One region of the Streptosporangium sp. NPDC000563 genome, then DNA from elsewhere that is predicted to be linked to it. Evidence: predicted binding sites of a transcription regulator. Region 1 holds the regulator's gene; each other region holds the start of a gene.
What was found. Region 1 encodes HrcA, which represses chaperone genes, less so after heat shock. Its sites were predicted from a motif close to TTGGCACTCTCNNNNNGAGAGTGCCAA; they were not measured.
Positions count from the first base shown of each region.

Region 2: a site for HrcA is predicted at 2,549-2,575, ahead of ABT352_RS15740 (FmdB family zinc ribbon protein). Genes of this name have one in related genera too.
Region 3: a site for HrcA is predicted at 1,005-1,031, ahead of groL (chaperonin GroEL). Genes of this name have one in related genera too.
Region 4: a site for HrcA is predicted at 2,851-2,877, ahead of groES (co-chaperone GroES). Genes of this name have one in related genera too.

Region 1 is NZ_JBEPDA010000003.1:246,833-251,437, reverse strand. Features, by position in the region: gene hemW (radical SAM family heme chaperone HemW) at 1-292, shown strand, start outside; gene ABT352_RS11875 (DUF4870 domain-containing protein) at 327-974, opposite strand; gene ABT352_RS11870 (DUF3097 domain-containing protein) at 999-1,814, opposite strand; gene ABT352_RS11865 (hypothetical protein) at 1,872-2,660, opposite strand; gene hrcA (heat-inducible transcriptional repressor HrcA) at 2,843-3,856, shown strand; gene dnaJ (molecular chaperone DnaJ) at 3,871-4,605, shown strand, end outside.
Region 2 is NZ_JBEPDA010000005.1:144,955-149,559, forward strand. Features, by position in the region: gene galU (UTP--glucose-1-phosphate uridylyltransferase GalU) at 1-60, opposite strand, end outside; gene ABT352_RS15730 (5-formyltetrahydrofolate cyclo-ligase) at 86-739, shown strand; gene ABT352_RS15735 (potassium/proton antiporter) at 926-2,431, shown strand; gene ABT352_RS15740 (FmdB family zinc ribbon protein) at 2,604-2,975, shown strand; gene ABT352_RS15745 (S-methyl-5'-thioadenosine phosphorylase) at 3,155-3,967, shown strand; gene ABT352_RS15750 (CpaB family protein) at 4,139-4,605, shown strand, end outside.
Region 3 is NZ_JBEPDA010000005.1:452,086-456,690, reverse strand. Features, by position in the region: gene ABT352_RS17130 (MoaD/ThiS family protein) at 1-119, shown strand, start outside; gene ABT352_RS17125 (cold-shock protein) at 478-678, shown strand; gene groL (chaperonin GroEL) at 1,141-2,766, shown strand; gene ABT352_RS17115 (YVTN family beta-propeller repeat protein) at 3,207-4,274, shown strand; gene ABT352_RS17110 (HelD family protein) at 4,224-4,605, opposite strand, start outside.
Region 4 is NZ_JBEPDA010000001.1:1,651,854-1,656,458, forward strand. Features, by position in the region: gene ABT352_RS07860 (hypothetical protein) at 64-1,341, opposite strand; gene ABT352_RS07865 (class I SAM-dependent methyltransferase) at 1,556-2,722, opposite strand; gene groES (co-chaperone GroES) at 2,967-3,278, shown strand; gene groL (chaperonin GroEL) at 3,369-4,605, shown strand, end outside.

The DNA.
Region 1 (4,605 bases):
TCGCTGGTGGAACGTGAAGCACCCCGCCGCCTACGCCCGGCGTCTGGCCGAGGGCACCTCGCCCGCGCACGCGCGCGAGGTGCTGGACCCTCAGGACCGGGCGGTGGAGCGGCTGATGCTGGAACTGCGGCTCGCCCGGGGTTTCCCGCTCGGCGAGCTGGAACGCCCGCTCGTGGTCGCCCGCGCGCTCGCCGACGGCCTGCTGGAGGTGGAGCCGTTCAAGGCGGGCCGTGCGGTGCTCACCCTGCGCGGTCGTCTCCTGGCGGACGCCCTGGTCCGGGATCTCACCTGAGAGCTCCGGGGCACCGGCCGGTCCGCCGGGCGGGTCAGTCGACGAAGCGGATGTTTATCGGATAGCGGTAGGTCTCTCCCCGGTTGGCCGCCAGCGCGGCGACGATCGCCATGACGATCGATCCGACCCAGAGGAAGAACATCAGCAGGAAACCGATGAACACGAACGCCAGGACCCAGCAGACGGCGTAGGCGATCAGCACCGTGAGCTGGAAGTTGAGCGCCTCGGCGGCCTGGTCGCGCGCGTAGGGCGACTCGTCCTTCTTCGCCAGATAGAGCACCAGCGGCCCGACGAAGGAGGTGAGCAGGCCCAGCAGGTGGGCGAGCATCGCCATGGTGGTGTCGTCGCTGCCCGGTCGCGGGCCGTACGTTCCAGGGGGCGCCTGGTGGCCGTATCTCGGCGGGGGGCCGTACGCCCCGTATTCGGGGTATCCGTGCTGGTAACCACCCGGGTAGCCGTCGGAGGCGTACGGGGAGGTGTAGGGCGGGTAGCCCCCGTACCGCTGGTCCGGTTGCCCGTGGGATCCGTATTCCTGGCCCGGTGGGGGGTGACCCTGGCCGCCGGGCCCGTATCCCTGGTCCGGGGGTGGGGTGCTCTGCCCCGGCCAGGAGTGGTCCGGCGGAGGGTTGCCGACCCGCCGCGTCGGGTCGTCGGCCGATGGGCCTTCGGGGTTCTCGCTCATGTCCCCTCCTGATGGGTTGACGGCCTATCCGTCCTCGTCCGGAACCGTCACGAAGTCGATCAGCTCCTCGACGGGGCCGAGGAGCTCTGGCTCCAGATCGGCATATGTCGTGACCGATCCGAGAATGCGGCGCCATGCGGCGGCAGGCTCCACATTCCAGCCCAGCGCGGCGATGACACCCTCCTTCCAGGGCACCCCGCGGGGCACCGACGGCCAGGAGGGGATCCTGAGCGCGTGCGGTCTGACCGCCTGCCAGACGTCCACGAAAGGGTGCCCGACGATCAGTACGTGCGGTGAGGAGATCCGCGCGGCGATCCGGCTCTCCTTGGAACCGGGGACGAGGTGGTCGACGAGCACACCCAGCCGCCGCCCCGGCCCCGGGCCGAACTCCTCGACGATCGAGGGCAGGTGGTCGACCCCCTCCAGATACTCCACGACCACGCCCTCGACCCGCAGGTCGTGCCCCCAGACCTTCTCCACGAGCGCGGCGTCGTGCACGCCCTCCACGTAGATCCGGCTCTCCTTCGCGACCTGGGCCCTCAGGCCCTCGACCGCGATGGAACCCGACGCGCTCCGCCTCGGGCCACGCGACGCGGCGGCGGGTCGTACGAGTGTCACGACCCTGCCCTCCAGAAGGAAGGCGGCCGGCTCCAGCGGGAAGACCCGCCGGCGCCCGAAGCGGTCCTCCAGGGTGACGGCCTCCTTGTCGCAGGCCACCACGGCGCCACAGAAGCCGCCGTCGGCGTCCTCGACGACCAGGTCGAGTTCCGCGGGCACCTGGGGGATCGTCCCCCTGCGCGGGCGCCGCCAGTCTCCCGCCAGAACGTCACGCTCGTACATCACCGACCGCCACCCTCTCTCGCCGGGGATCAGGTGGGACGCTAGCAAACACCGGTGTCACCTGCCGTAGGGTCCCGGCTGTCCCCACTGCCCCATCGACGACGCGGCGGCGGCCTGGCGCTTGCGGGCGCCGCTGCGCTTCACCAGCACGACGATCGTCACGACGATGGCGAGCAGGATCCCGATACCGGGGATCAAGAACAGGGCGGCCACCCCGCCCACCAGCGAGTCGGCGGACAGCTCCCTGCCCACGCCGAAGGTCGTGCCGTCGGCGGGGTCGGCGGAGCACTGGACCTGGTAGTCGCCCGCCTGGTCCACGCCGACCCGAAGGCCCATCTCCCAGGTGACGCCGTCGGATCCCGCGACGGTCTGCTGGATGTCCGGCTTCTGCAGGCGGGGCGTGCTCGTACCGCCGGTGAGCGTGCACTCGAACTTGGTGGGCCCGCCGGTGGCGACGTAGATCGCCGGCTTGTCCGCCGGGTCGAGCGCGACCGTCGCGGTCTCGCCGGGGGCGAACGTCCGCGTCGGGGCCGCGTCGGTGACCGCGCCGAGGATGCCACCGGCGAAGCCGCCGATGCCGACGACGATGCTGACCAGGGCGAGCAACCAGACCCCGACGATCCACCCGATGCCAGGCTTGATCTTTCCGCTGGGGGGCGGTCCCTGCGGGGCGCCGTAACCGGGAGGGGCGTAACCGTACGAGGGGGGCTGCTGGCCGTACGGCTGCTGACCGTATTGCTGGCCGGGCTGCTGCTGGCCGTACTGCTGACCATACGGCTGCTGAGGGCCGCCGTGACCGGGGCCGCGGGAGGCGTCGCCCGGATAAGAACCGAAATCGTTGGACATGTGCAAATTGTGGTGGGTACCGCTTGGATCGCGATAGCAGTTGACTTGACAAAGGCTTGCCGTCATCATCCACCGCTTTCGCTTATCGCGCCTTCCGTGCGGGGGCCGTACACTTGGCACTCGGGAACACAGAGTGCCAAGCCTCGTGTTTCCCTCTGAACGCAGGCAGGGAGGTGACCACGTTGGTCGACGACCGCAAGCTCGCCGTGCTCCGCGCCATCGTCGAGGACTACGTGTCCACCAACGAACCGGTGGGGTCGAAGGCTCTCGCGGACCGGCACAACCTGGGGGTGTCCCCGGCGACGATCCGCAACGACATGGCGATGCTGGAGGAGCAGGGCTACATCGCCCAACCCCACACCAGCGCCGGCCGGGTGCCCACCGACAAGGGCTACCGGCTCTTCGTCGACAGGCTCTCGCAGGTGAAGCCCCTGTCGAGCGCGGAACGCAAGGCGATCGAGAGTTTCCTCGCGGGCGCCGTGGACATCGACGACGTCGTCATGCGGACGGTGCGGTTGCTGGCCCAGCTCACCCGGCAGGTCGCCGTGGTGCAGTATCCGACGCTGACCCACTCGACGGTCAGGCACGTCGAGCTGGTGCCGCTGAGCGAGCGCCGGCTGATGTTCGTGCTGATCACCAACACCGGCAGGGTCGAGCAGCGCGTGATCGAGGTGCCCGACGTCGTCGACGAGCAGCGCGTGGCACACCTGCGCGCGATGCTCAACGCCTCCCTCGACGGATGCGGGCTCACCAGCGTTCCCGACCGGGTCGCCGATCTGCCGGAGCGGTTGCCCGCGGAGGATCGACCGCTCGCGGCGACTATCCTGTCCGTACTGCTCGAGTCCCTGGTGGACAGGCATGATGAGAAGATCGTTTTTGCCGGGGCCGCCAACCTCGCGGGAGCCGACTTCACCGTCGGGCTCCGCGACGTGCTGGAGGCCCTGGAAGAGCAGGTCGTGCTCATGCGACTGCTCGGTGAGACCTCGGACCTTTCCGCGCTGACCGTGCGGATCGGCTCGGAGAACCCCTACACCGGACTCCAGGGCACATCCATCGTCGCCGCTGGATACGGTTCCGGGGACAAGCAACTCGCCCGGCTCGGTGTGCTGGGCCCGACGCGAATGGACTACCCGGTCACGATGGGCGCGGTGCGCGCGGTGGCACGCTACGTCAGCCAGATTCTGGCTGCATCATAAGAGGTCAACGAAAAGTGGCTAAGAGCGACTACTACGGCACCCTCGGGGTGCGCCGTGACGCCAGTGCGGAAGAGATCAAGAAGGCGTACCGCCGCCTGGCACGCGAGTTGCATCCCGACGTCAACCCCGATCCTGAGACTCAGGAGCGCTTCAAGGAGATCACACAGGCCTACGAGGTCCTGTCCGACTCCGGCAAGCGGCAGATGTACGACATGGGTGCCGACCCGTTCGCCGCGGGCGGTGGTGCGGGCGCCGGGGGCTTCGGCGCTGGCTTCCCGTTCAGCGACATCATGGACGCCTTCTTCGGCGCGGCCGGTGGAGGCGGTGGCCGAGGCCCCCGCTCCCGTGCCCGCCGCGGGCGCAACGCGACCATCAGGGTCGAGCTCGACCTGCGCGAGTCGGGCTTCGGCACCACCCGCGAGCTGGTCGTCGACACCGCCGTGGTCTGTGAGGTCTGCACGGGCTCAGGGGCCGCGGCCGGCACCCACCCCGACACCTGTGACATGTGTCACGGCCGGGGAGAGGTGTCCCAGGTCACCCGGTCCTTCCTCGGCCAGGTCATGACCTCCCGCCCCTGCCCCCAGTGCGGCGGCTTCGGATCGATCATCCGCAACCCCTGCCAGGAGTGCTCGGGTGACGGCCGGGTTCGCACCCGCCGGACCATCAAGGTCCGCATCCCGGCCGGTGTCGAGGACGGCACCCACATCCAGCTCGCCGGCGAAGGCGAGATCGGCCCGGGCGGGGGTCCG
Region 2 (4,605 bases), on a different contig from region 1:
ACGGGTGCCCATACCCGCTGCGGGAACGACGGCTTTCGTCACAGCTTCGAAGTCGGCCATAACCAAAACCATAGTGGAGGGACCTGTGGACAAGCAGACGCTGCGTACCACAATCGAGGGGGCACGCGCCTCGATGTCCGACGAGCAGCGGCATGCGGCCTCCGTCCAGATCAGGGAGTCCCTGCTGGACCGTCCCTGGGTCCAGATGGCCGGACTGGTCGCGTGCTACTGGTCGATCGGGACAGAGCCCGCGACGCACGGGCTCGTCTTCGCCCTGTGGAAACACGGCGCGACCGTGATCCTGCCCGTGCTCCGCGACGACGACGATCTCGACTGGGCGGTGTACGACGGCCCGGACACCCTCGCCCCCGGCCGTTTCGGGATCATGGAACCGGTCGACACCAGGCGCGGGGTCGACGCCATAAGGACCGCGGCCCTGGTGATCGTGCCCGCGCTCGCGGTGGACGTCTCCACCGGCGTACGGCTGGGCAGGGGCGGAGGCTCCTACGACCGCGCGCTGGCCAGGGTCGGCCCGAACGTGCCGACGGTGGCGCTGCTCCACGAGGGCGAGCTGCTCGGCGGTGCTCGCGACAGTGGTTCCAACGACGCTCTCGACAGTGGTTTCGACAGCACTCTCGGCGGCGCTTTCGAGGGGGTGCCCGCCGAGCCCCACGACGTCCCGGTCCGCTACGCCGTGACCCCCTCGGGAATCTTCAGGACCGCCGCCGCCGGAGTGTGACCTATCGCTCAGCCGCCCGGACTCCCTCAGAAGCCCGAGCGAAGTGCCCCGACGGGATCGACCTGCGAAACCCCCGCCGGGTACGGGATAGAAGGCGCCGGAACGTGCCGGGAGGCGTCCGCCACCTGGTCGTGACGGCCTTTGCGAATACGACACAATGGTCCCCGGAGTGAGAGAGGGGGCCAGATGGGACTGGACGTCTGGCTGCTTCTCGGCGCCGGGATCGTCATCGCGGCCATCGTCGCGGTGCGGGTCGCCCACCGGAGCGGACTGCCCAGCCTCCTCATCTTCCTCGGCTTCGGGCTGATCGTCGGCGAGGCCGGGTTCGGGTTGCAGTTCGAGGACCCGCGGCTCGCGCAGCAGATAGGCATGATCGCGCTCGCGATCATCCTGGCCGAAGGTGGTCTGACCACCACCTGGAGCCACGTCAAGGACGCCATCCCCACCTCCCTGGTGCTCGCCACCGTCGGCGTGGGGGTGAGCATCGCGGCCGTCGCGGTCCCGGTGCACCTCATCCTCGGCATGGACTGGCGGACCGCGTTCCTGCTCGGCGCGATCCTCGCCTCCACCGACGCCGCCGCCGTCTTCTCCGTACTGCGCCGCCTGCCCCTGCCGCCGCGCCTCGCGGGCATCCTGGAGGCCGAGTCCGGCTTCAACGACGCCCCCACCGTGATCGCCGTCATGCTGCTGAGCACCGCCGCCTCTCCCAGCCTGGGGGTGGCGCTGTTCGACGTGTTCTTCGAGCTGGCGGTGGGTGCCGCCGTCGGCCTCGCGGTCGCCCCGCTCGGCGCGTACGCGCTGCGCCGCATCGCGCTGCCCGTCTCGGGCCTGTACCCCATCGCGGTGCTCGCGCTCGCGTTCGTCGCCTACGGGGGGGCCGTGCTGCTGCACGGCAGCGGCTTCCTCGCGATCTACCTCGCGGCGCTGGTCATGGGCAACTCGCAGATGCCGCACCGCGCGGCCTCGCGGGGCTTCGCCGAGGGCGTGGCCTGGCTCGCCCAGATCGGCCTGTTCGTGATGCTCGGGATGCTGGCCAGCCCTTCCGAGATGCCGTCCTCGCTCGTACCCGGCCTGGTGGCCGGGCTGATCCTGGTCGCGGTGGCCCGCCCCGCGTCGATCATCGTCTCCGCGCTGCTGACCCGGCTGCTAGGCATCGACCGGCTGGGCTGGCGTGAGCAGGCGTTCCTGTCGTGGGCGGGACTGCGCGGTGCGGTGCCCATCGTGCTCGCGACCATCCCGTGGGCGGCCGACTCCGTTCCCGACGGCACCGCCAAGTTCGTGTTCAACGAGGTCTTCGTGATCGTCATCGTCTACACCCTGCTGCAGGGGCCGACGCTGCCGTTCGTGGCGAAACTCCTCAAGCTGACCAGGCCGGAGGAGGCCCGCGACCTGGAGGTCGAGTCGGCGCCGCTGGAGGAGCTCAACGCCGACCTGCTCCAGGTCAAGGTGCCGCCGACGTCCAAGCTGCAGGGCGTGGAGATCTTCGAGCTGCGGCTGCCCAGGGACGCCCAGGTGACGTTGATCGTGCGGGAAGGCCGTTCGTTCGTCCCCTCCGACTCCACGAGGATCAGGGTCGACGATCAGCTTCTCGTCGTCGCCACGGCCGCCTGCCGGGACGTGGTCGAGCGCCGGATGCGCGCGATCAGCCGCAGGGGCAAGCTCGCCGGATGGTACGGCGAGAAGGGGACGTGACGCCCTCGCAGGCCCTCTGAGCAGGGGATTCGCCCTCGCCACGGCCTCATCCGATCGGAATGTGGCTACGGAATGCGAGGACCCCGGCTCGCGTTTAAGCTTGTCAGCTGCATACCATTAGCAGTCGCGCCACTAGAGTGCCAATCGGCGCGGATCACACGAGGAGGAGAGCGTGCCCACCTACCAGTACGCCTGCACCGCTTGTAACAACCAGTTCGAAATCGTCCAGAAGTTCTCCGACGATGCTCTCACCGAGTGCCCGAGCTGCGCGGGCGACCTGCGCAAGGTGTTCTCCGCGGTCGGCATCGTCTTCAAGGGCTCGGGCTTCTACCGGACCGACAGCCGGTCGTCGTCGTCGAGCACCGTGGCCTCCGCGAACGGCTCGTCGAGCGCCTCGGGCTCCTCCGACTCCGGCTCCTCGAAGTCCTCCGACTCGTCGAGCTCGTCCTCGTCTTCTTCGTCGTCCTCGTCGTCGAGCTCCTCGACCTCGTCGGACTCCAAGCCCGCGAAGGCCGCGAGCAGCACGGCCGCCGCGGCCTCCTGAGCCGCGCGCCCGGAGCCGTTCCCCAGCCCTCTTGCCCCTGTCCCCAGCTCCTTCACCCCCTCCCCGCCCTCAACCCCCTCAGCCTCGTCAACCCCCGATGATTACCCGGCGAACTCGGTTATCCACAGGCCGTCATCGGGGGTCCTCAGCGGTCGGTTCGTGGCGCTAGCCTCAGCTTCATGGTCACTCGCGCGGACATCGGGGTCATCGGCGGCTCTGGTTTCTACTCCCTGCTCGACGACGCCACAGAAGTCGAGATCACCACGCCGTACGGCCCGCCCAGCGACGTCGTCACCGTCGGCCGCATCGGAGGGCGTTCGGTCGCCTTCGTGCCCCGCCACGGTCGCGACCACCGCTTCCCACCCCACCGCATCCCCTACCGGGCGAATCTGTGGGCGCTGCGTTCCCTCGGCGTCCGCCAGGTCCTCGCCCCCAGCGCGGTCGGCTCCCTGCGCGCCGAGATCGGTCCCGGCGCCCTGGTCGTTCCCGACCAGCTCGTCGACCGCACCATCGGCCGCCCGCAGACCTACTACGACGCGGGCGGCGTCGTCCACGTCTCCTTCGCCGACCCCTACTGTCCCCTGGGCCGTGCGGCGGCCATCTCCACCGCGCGTTCCGCCGAGGGCTGGGAGACCGTCGACGGCGGCACCCTGGTCGTCATCGAGGGCCCGCGCTTCTCGACCCGCGCCGAGTCCCGCTGGTTCAGCGGCAACGGCTGGTCGATCGTCGGCATGACCGGCTTCCCCGAGGCGATCCTCGCCCGCGAGCTCGCCCTCTGCTACACCACGCTCTCCCTCGTCACCGACCACGACGCCGGGGTCGAGGCGGGCGAGGGGGTCACCCACGAGGAGGTCCTCTCCTTCTTCGCCACCAACGTCGGCCGCATGCGTTCTCTCATCGGCGACGTCGTGGCCGCACTCCCGGAAAAACGCACCTGCCCGTGTCCCGACGTCCTGGACGGCCTCAAGCTCCCCTTCGAGCTTCCGGGCTGACCGTTTTCTGTAGCGGCCGGGCTGTGCCGTGGCGGCCTGGCCGTAGTCGCGCCGGGCCGCAGCGGCCTGGCCTTGCTCCACCGCCACTCCGTCACTCCGTCACTTCGCGGAGTGATCCCACCACCCATCGCGGGCACCGCGCCGCCCGACTCCCCATCCCTGGAGTCAGCCATGCGCGCTCTGCGCCGCTTCCTCGGCCGTCGTCACCGTCTCATCGCGACCCTCGTCGCCGCTTCGGCGATGGGCTGTGCCATCCTCGCGCTGCGCCAGGACACCGCCTCGGTGACCGTCCTGGTCGCCGCGAGGGATCTGTCCGGAGGCGTGCTGGGGGTGGCCGACCTGATACCGGCTCCGCTGAGACCCGGTACGGCCCCCGACGGCGTCCTGAGGCCCGGCACGCCGTTCGCGGGCAAGGTCCTGACAGGTCCCGCGAGGCGAGGGGAGCCGCTGACGGACGTCCGCCTGCTCGGCCCCGGCCTGCTCGCCGCCCACGGCCGGGGAACGGTCGCCACTCCCGTACGGGTCACCGATCCCGAGACCGCGCGCCTGCTCTCGCCGGGTGACGTGGTGAACGTGCTCGCCGCGACCTCGGCGTGGGAGGGCACCGCCCCGGCGAGCGTCGTGGCCGAGGACGTCAC
Region 3 (4,605 bases), on a different contig from region 1:
TCCGACGTTTTGTCAATGTCTACGTGGGGGATGAGGACGTCCGTTTCGCCGACAACCTCGACACGGCGACGCCCTCCGGTGTTCAGATCTCCATCATCCCGGCGGTGGCCGGAGGCTGACTCCTCCGCCCTGACGCGGCCCTGACCGCCTCGCGTCGCACCGCGTCATCCCTAGGGGCACCCGCGAATCCACGGCACCCGCCCGGCTCCGGCCGGGCGGGTGCCGTGTTTTATGACAGAAGCTCATATTTGCCGCGTACACGAATAATGTAACCCCTGACTAACCAGCAGTGATGATGAAACTTTCTCCTCGTGATAAAAGCTCTCGTAAAGAGGTAGTTTGGTGCTTGACTCTGTTGCCCGACCGCTTCCCACAGGTATGGTCGGAACGATCGACGTGGCGAAGTCCGCCCCGGAGATTGGGGACTTCGCGAGAGGAATGGGCGTCGTCCTTTAAGACCAGTAAGAGGAGTCGCAAGTGGCGCAGGGCACCGTCAAATGGTTCAACGCGGACAAGGGCTACGGCTTCATCGCGGTAGACGGTGGTAAGGATGTGTTCGTCCATTACTCCGCGATCATGATGGATGGCTACCGTGCCCTCGAGCAGGGGCAGCGGGTCGAGTTCGAGATCACCCAGGGGCAGAAGGGTCCCCAGGCGGAATCCGTCCGGGCGGTCTGACGCAGCCGTTTCATGAATTCGCAGGGAGGAGTCGGCGGGTCCCGAGGTTTCGCGGTCCGCTGAACCCCCACCGCCCAGGCCCGGCTCGCCCTCATCCGGCGAGCCGGGCGTTCGTGTCGTTCGGGCATGCGCCAACGACGACAGTGTCCGACAGCGCCCGACAGCGCCCCCCAAAGGCCCCGATGACGCCGATGACGACGCATCGCGTACGCCGACGTGACGCGGGATCTTCGCGGACATGACGAGAAGCTGAAGATCGTCCCACGCGCGGCCCAGGTCAACGAGGCGCGGCTTGCACTCGTCGGGGTAGAGTGCTAAACAGATTCTTGGCACTCACGCATAGAGAGTGCCAATCCTGGATCGAGGCGATGGGGCCCGCCGAACGGAGTCGTGGGCCCACATGCCGTCGCGGGCGTCGGCTCGGTCCGGTGTAAGCCACCCTTTCTCTGGGAGGTTAGCCGTATGGCAGCCAAGATGATCGCGTTTAACGAGGACGCCCGGCGCGGTCTCGAGCGCGGCATGAACCAGCTCGCGGACGCCGTCAAGGTGACCCTCGGCCCCAAGGGCCGTAACGTCGTGCTGGAGAAGAAGTGGGGCGCCCCCACCATCACCAACGATGGTGTCTCCATCGCCAAGGAGATCGAGCTCGAAGACCCGTGGGAGAAGATCGGGGCCGAGCTCGTCAAGGAGGTCGCGAAGAAGACCGACGACGTCGCGGGTGACGGAACCACCACCGCCACCGTGCTCGCCCAGGCTCTCGTACGCGAGGGTCTTCGCAACGTCGCCGCCGGCGCGAACCCGATGTCCCTGAAGAAGGGCATCGAGGCCGCCGTCGAGCGCGTCTCCGAGGAGCTGTCCAAGCTCGCCAAGGACGTGGAGACGAAGGCGCAGATCGCCTCCACGGCGTCCATCTCCGCGGGCGACCCGCAGATCGGCGAGATGATCGCCGAGGCGATGGACAAGGTCGGCAAGGAAGGCGTCATCACCGTCGAGGAGAGCAACACCTTCGGTCTCGAGCTTGAGCTCACCGAGGGCATGCGCTTCGACAAGGGCCTCACCTCGATGTACTTCGTCACCGACCCGGAGCGTATGGAGGCCGTCCTCGACGACCCGTACATCCTCGTCGTCAACTCCAAGGTGTCCGCCAACAAGGACCTGCTCCCGGTTCTCGACAAGGTCGTGCAGGCCGGCAAGCCGCTGCTGATCATCGCCGAGGACGTCGAGGGCGAGGCCCTGGCCACCCTGGTCGTGAACAAGATCCGTGGCCTGTTCCGCTCGGTCGCCGTCAAGGCGCCCGGCTTCGGTGACCGTCGCAAGGCGATGCTGGGCGACATCGGCATCCTGACCGGTGCCCAGGTCATCAGCGAGGACCTCGGCCTCAAGCTGGAGTCCACCACCCTGGACCAGCTCGGCCGCGCCCGCCAGGTCATCGTCACCAAGGACGAGACCACCATCGTCGACGGCGCCGGTGACGCCGAGCAGATCGCCGGTCGGGTCAACCAGATCCGCGCCGAGATCGACAACACCGACTCCGACTACGACCGCGAGAAGCTCCAGGAGCGCCTGGCCAAGCTGGCCGGCGGCGTGGCCGTCATCAAGGCCGGCGCCGCGACCGAGGTCGAGCTCAAGGAGCGCAAGCACCGCATCGAGGACGCCGTTCGCAACGCGAAGGCGGCCGTCGAGGAGGGCATCGTCCCCGGCGGTGGCGTGGCGCTGCTGCAGGCCGGCGCGAAGGCGTTCGACAAGCTGGAGCTCTCCGGCGACGAGGCCACCGGTGCCGCGATCGTGAAGAAGGCTCTGGAGGAGCCGCTGAAGCAGATCGCGGTGAACGCCGGCCTTGAAGGCGGCGTCGTCGTGGAGAAGGTGCGCAACCTTCCCGCGGGTGAGGGCCTCAACGCCGCCACCGGCGAGTACGTCAACCTGTTCGAGACGGGCATCATCGACCCGGCCAAGGTGACGCGTTCCGCACTGCAGAACGCGGCGTCCATCGCGGCGCTGTTCCTCACCACCGAGGCCGTCATCGCCGAGAAGCCCGAGAAGGCCGCGGCCGCTCCCGCCATGCCCGGCGGCGGCGACATGGACTTCTGAGTCCAACCGCTTTCAGTCAAAGAGGCGACCCCGACATTTCGGGGTCGCCTCTTTGGCGTGTTTTCCCGAGGTGATGTCGGCCATCGGTCGTCGTACCTCCTTGAAAGGGCCGTCCTGAGGGCGCCACCGGAGGGGCGGGGAGAGACGGAGCCCGATCCGGCGGCCGGTGTGCGGAGTCATGGGCGAGAAGGGGCTCGCAAGGCCGGGTGGGGCCGAAAGGACGCGGTCACCTCCACGTCGTCCGGCCGGCTTCGGTGCCGCCAGGCAATGAATGGACCAAGGCCGGCGAAACGATAGTGCGCGCCGGTGCGTCGTTTCCTGAACGCGACGCCCTGTGGTCGTAGAACGAGGTGTTTGTTGCGACAACGGGTTCCTTGACGGCGCGGCGGAGGATGACGATGTATCACCACCACTGGAAAACACCTGAGGGTGGGTGGAGGTTGCGTGCCCTTCCCATCATGGTGGCGCTGGTCGTCATGGTCGGTCCGGTGACGCCGACGACCGCGGACGCGGCGGACACGCCGCCGAACAACGTCGTCTACGTGGCCAACTCGCAGTCGGACACCGTGTCGGTGATCGACGCGACGACCAACGAGGTCACCGCGAGCATCCCCGTCGGTGACAACCCCGTCGGGGTGGCGGTCGCTCCCGACAACGCGCATGTCTACGTGGCCAACTCGCAGTCGGATACCGTGTCGGTGATCGACGCGACGACCAGGGAGGTCACCGCGACAATCCCCGTCAGCGGCAGCCCCATCGGGATCGACGTCTCCTACGGCGGCACCCGTGTCTACGTGACCGATGTGCGAAAGGACACCGTGTCGGTGATCAGCACGCTGACCAACAGGGTCATCGCCACCGTCCCGGTCGGCAAGAACCCGTTCAGGATCACCGCCATTCCCTACCGCCGTGTCTACGTGGCCAACCAGGGCTCCGACACCGTGTCGGTGATCAGCACGCTGACCAACAGGGTCATCGCCACCGTCCTGGTCGGCAAGAACCCGTTCGGAATCAGGTTCGCCCCCAATGGCCTCTACGTCTACGTGGCCAACCAGGGCTCCGACACCGTGTCGGTGATCAGCACCAGGACCAACAAGGTCGTCGCCACGATCCCCGTCAGTAGCGCTCCTTCCAGGATCGTGGTCTCCGCCGACAGCGCCCTTGTCTACGTGACCACGCTGATCCCGGAGGGCGTGGCGGTGATCGACGCCAGGACCAACGAGGTCATCGACACCATCTCTGTCGAGGGGGCTCATTTCGGGATCACGATCTCCCCGGACGGCACCTGGCTCTATGTGACCGACCTGGAGGCGGACAGCGTGTCGGTGATCAGCACCAGGACCAGAAAGGTCGTCGGTGTCATCCCGGTCGGCAAGAGTCCTTTCGGGATCAGAGCAGCGAACCGGGTGCCCCGGCCCAGGAGTTCGTACCGTCTGGCGCCGACCGGACAGACAACGTCACCCGGCGAGCTGGGAGGGAAGCTCCCCGGTGTGCAGGACGGTGAGTGAGGTGACGGCCCGGGTCAGGACGACGTACAGCCGGGCCAGCCCTCGCGGTTCCGCCTCGACGATCTCGGCGGGCTCGGCCACGATCACGTGGTCGTACTCCAGGCCCTTGGCCAGGGACGCCGGGACGACCAGGAGACGGTGGTCCTCGACCGTGTCGGGGCTCAGCACCCGGTGATCCAGGTGGGACAGGGCCTCGGACGCGGCCCCCACCGAGGCGTCGGGGACGATGACGCCGATCGACCCCTCGCGGGCGAGCGCCTCCTCGGCGGCACGGGCCAGCGCCTCGGCGAGGTCGGGTGTCGGCCGCACCGACAGGGAGCCCGCGCCGGGA
Region 4 (4,605 bases), on a different contig from region 1:
TCTTCCGCGAAGGCCGAGCTGGACCGGGGAGGGCCCGGAGCGGCCCTCGGCGGAGAACCGAGGTCAGTCCTTGTCGCCCCTGGTGGGACGGAGCAACGCCTCGGCCAGGGCGAGCATGGTCTCCTCCAGGGCGCTCAGACGACGGGTGAGGTCGGCGTGCGCGGGCTCGACGGTCTCGCTCAGGGCCTCGGAGAGCTCGTCGCGGTCGGGCAGGGCGCGGAGCGTCTCGGCGAGAGGGGAGAGTGCCGCCTCCGCCCTGATGACGCGTTCGTCCAGGGAGTCGAAGCGCTCGCGCTGCTCGGCGGTCTGAACGCCGATGAGCGCGCCGACGCCGAGCACGGCCGGCAGGTCCTCCAGGCGCTCGTCCAGGCTCTCCAGGCGCTCCGCGGACTTCTCCGCGCGCCCGTCCAGCGTGGACAGCCGGGAGTCGATGACGTCCATCCGGCAGGTGAGGCGCCCCTCGATGTCGTCGAGGCGCTCGTCGAGGGTGTCGAAGCGGCCACCGGCCGTCATGCGATGGCCGTCCAGCCTGTCGATGCGGCTCTCGACGGCGGCGGTGCACTCGTCGATCCTCGGCGCGACCAGGTCGACCCTGGCGCCCACCTGCTCGACCCTTCCGCTCACCAGGTCGACCTTGCCGTTCACCTGCTCGACGGCGGCGAGCATCCGGTCCGTGGCCGTGCCGACGGCCTGCTGGACGCTCGCCACCAGGTCGAGCATCCCCGCCTCGACGCGCCCGGTGCGCTGGGAGAGGTCGGCCACGGCCCGGTCGAGGCGGCTGAACCGGTGCGCCGCGACGCCCATGTCGGCCTGGAGCCTGCCCAGGTGCTCGGCCAGTTGCCCCACCTGCTCGTCGAGGCCCTGGGTGCCGTCGGAGATCGCCCGTAGGCGGGTGAGCGCCTCGTCCATGCTCTCGCCCACGGAACCGAGGTCGGTCCACAGGCTCGGCAGCTCGCCCAGGGGGACGACCCGGTCGCGGACGGTGTCGACGCGGCGGCCGAGGGAGTCGACCCGCTCGCCGACGGCGTCGACGTGGTCGCGTATCGCCTCGACGTGCTGGGCCAGGCCCTCGGCCCAGGAGGGCGGGCGGGCGGCGATGTCGTCCAGCCGGCCGTGGACGGACTCCAGCGTGCCGTTCAGCCCGCCGATCTCGCGCTCCCTGACCTCGCGCAGCACCCACTCCATGCCCTCCAGGCGCCGCCGGATCTCGTCGAGCACGGCCCCCTGGGTGCGCTGCTCGTAGACGTGGTCCTGTGCCGCGCGGGCGAGGAGCTCACGCATCCGGTCGGAGATGGCGGCCTGGCCGCCCGCCTGGAGCAGGGTGTGGTCGGAGTGATCCACCGAGAGCTCCTTCGCTCGCCGACGCTCAGCCGCGCGGTTGGGTTTGATGGGATTTGCTGATGAACGAGAGGGAAACGCAGGCGAGAGAGAACTCCCGCCCGGCAACCTTAGCCCCTGGATCAGGGTTTTCTGGCAGCGAGAATAAAAGAAAGGAATTGCCGGTTGGCTGGAAGAATTGACTATTTTGGCTGGTCAGATGGTGATGATCCGCCGGTCAGTCGGGGGTGCACACGAAGGCGAACGGCCGGTCACCGATTCGGGTGAGAATGACCACCGCGGATTCCCCGCCGGAAAGTCGGAGGTCTTTCCTGAGACGGTCGACGTCCACCGCTGAGCCACGCTTCTTGATCGTCACATTGCCGGCGCCGCGCTCGCGGAGCGCCGCCCGCAGCCGCTTGAGCGAGAACGGCAGCGTCTCGTGGACCTCGTACCGCGACGCCCACGGCGTCGGCGTCGCGGTGTCACCGGTGATGTAGGCGATCTGCGGGTCGAGCAGGTGCCCGCCGACCGACGCGGCGATCTCCGCGACCAGGTGGGCGCGGATCGCCGCGCCGTCCGGCTCGTAGATGTAGCGTCCCGCGGGGCCGGTGGCGGGATCGCCGAGGGCGGGGTCGGGGGTCATCGTGGCCCCCGACGGCAGGATCGTGGCCCTGCGCGCCGTCTCGCCCGCCAGCGCACCGCACCAGATCACGGCCTCCTTGACGTCGCCCTTGTACGAGACCCACTCGGCCTCCGCGCCCTCGGGGACGAACTCGTACGGGATCCCGGGGGCGACCTTCAGGCAGGCGGCCCCGGCTCGGGCCACCATCTCCAGCACGGCGGGCCAGGGCGGTGAGTATCCCATCGGGTCGAAGGTCCGGCCCCGCGCGCCGCGGCGCGCGGGGTCGGCGAACAGGACGTCGAAGGCGGCCGGGTCCAGGGTGGAGGCGTCGGCGGCGCGGACCGAGACCCGGTCGCCGAAGCCCAGGGCGTCGGCGTTGGCCTGGGCGATCGCGGCGGTGAGCGGGTCGGCGTCGACGGCCTCGACGGAGCACCCGGCCCTGGCCAGGGCGAGAAGGTCGCCGCCGATGCCGCAGCAGACGTCGGCGACCCGCGAGCCCGCGGGGAGGCGCCGCGCCCTGTGGTCGGCGACCTCGCGGCGGGTGGCCTGCTCCAGGCCGGTCCGGGTGAAGTACATGAGATCGGCGTCGGCGCCGAACTTCTCCCTCGCGCGCAGCCTGAGCGTCGCCTGGGTGAGCGCCGCGGAGGTCAGGTCCGCGTCGTAGATCTTCCTTAACCTCGTCACCGCGGTCACCGGATCGTCGGCGGCGGTCTCGGCCGCGGCGCCCAGGGCCTCCTGGCCGCGCTGGGTGAGGAGCTCCCGGAATGCGTCGAGATTCACATCGGCCGACGCTACCGCCTCGGCCGCAGGGCTTCGCCGTGGGGCTTCCACCTGGTTTGACGTTCGCGTGAAGCGGAGAAGGGGTGCTTCGTGTTGACTGTCAAGGCCACCTTGCATACTGTTCCGTATTGGCACTCTCCCGGTGAGAGTGCCAAATACATGCGACGAGGCAGGTCTGACACCCGCGACGGCAGACCGCTGGTCGCCTCTTCTAGATCATTCATATCTGAAGGGGAGGTCCGACGTGACGACCGCCACCAAGGTTCCCGTTAAGCCGCTCGGCGACCGCATTGTGGTCCAGCCGCTTGAGGCCGAGCAGACCACCGCTTCCGGTCTGGTCATCCCGGACACCGCCAAGGAGAAGCCGCAGGAGGGCAAGGTCCTCGCGGTGGGTCCCGGCAACTGGGACGACGAGGGCGAGAAGCGGATTCCGCTCGACGTCAAGGAGGGCGACGTGGTCCTCTACAGCAAGTACGGCGGCACCGAGGTGAAGTACAACGGCGAGGAGTATCTCGTGCTCTCCGCCCGTGACGTGCTCGCCATCATCGAGAAGTAGTTCTCGCTTCACAAAGATGACGTATCGAGCCCCGGGTCGCGTCAGCGCCCGGGGCTTTGATGCGCCGACGTACTTATAGAGAGGATTGTCATGCCGAAGACCCTGTCGTTCGAGGAGGACGCGCGCCGAGCTCTCGAGCGCGGCGTGAACGCTCTCGCGGACGCGGTCAAGGTGACGCTGGGCCCGCGCGGCCGCAACGTCGTCATCGACAAGAAGTTCGGTGCGCCCACCATCACCAACGACGGTGTCACCATCGCCCGCGAGGTCGAGCTGGAGACGCCGTACGAGAACCTGGGCGCCCAGCTGGCCAAGGAAGTGGCGACCAAGACCAACGACGTCGCCGGTGACGGCACCACCACCGCGACGGTCCTGGCCCAGGCCATGGTCCGCGAGGGTCTGCGCAACGTGGCCGCCGGAGCGCAGCCGCTCTCCCTCAAGCGCGGCATCGACATCGCGGCCAGGACCGTGAGCGACCGGCTGATCGAGTCGGCCCGCCCGGTCGAGGACAAGAAGGAGATCGCGAATGTGGCGACGATCTCCGCGCAGGACGCCAAGATCGGTGAGCTGATCGCCGAGGCGTTCGACAAGGTGGGCAAGGACGGTGTCATCACCGTCGAAGAGTCCAACAGCATGGGCCTGGAGCTCGAGTTCACCGAGGGTCTCCAGTTCGACAAGGGTTACCTGTCGCCCTACATGGTGACCGACCAGGAGCGCATGGAGGCGATCCTGGAGGACCCCTACATCCTGATCACCCAGGGCAAGATCGCCTCTGTCGCCGACTTCCTGCCGCTGCTCGAGAAGATCGCGCAGACGAAGAAGGCCCTGCTGGTCATCGCCGAGGACGTCGAGGGCGAGGCCCTCGCGGTCCTCGTCACGAACAAGATCCGTGGCACCTTCACCTCCGTCGCCGTCAAGGCGCCGGGCTTCGGTGACCGCCGCAAGGCCATGCTGCAGGACATCGCCATCCTCACCGGTGGCCAGGTCGTGAGCGAGGAGATCGGCCTCAAGCTGGAGCACGTCGGCCTGGAGGTGCTGGGCACCGCCCGGCGCGTCGTCATCACCAAGGACTCCACCACCGTCGTCGACGGTGCCGGTGAGGCCGCGGCGATCGCCGACCGCGTCAAGGAGATCAAGCTCGCCATCGAGCAGTCCGACTCCGACTGGGACCGCGAGAAGCTCCAGGAGCGTCTCGCCAAGCTCTCCGGCGGTGTCTGCGTGCTCAAGGTCGGCGCGGCCACCGAGGTGGAGCTGAAGGAGAAGAAGCACCGCCTGGAGGACGCCATCTCGGCGACGCGTGCGGCGATCGAGGAGGGCATCGTCTCCGGCG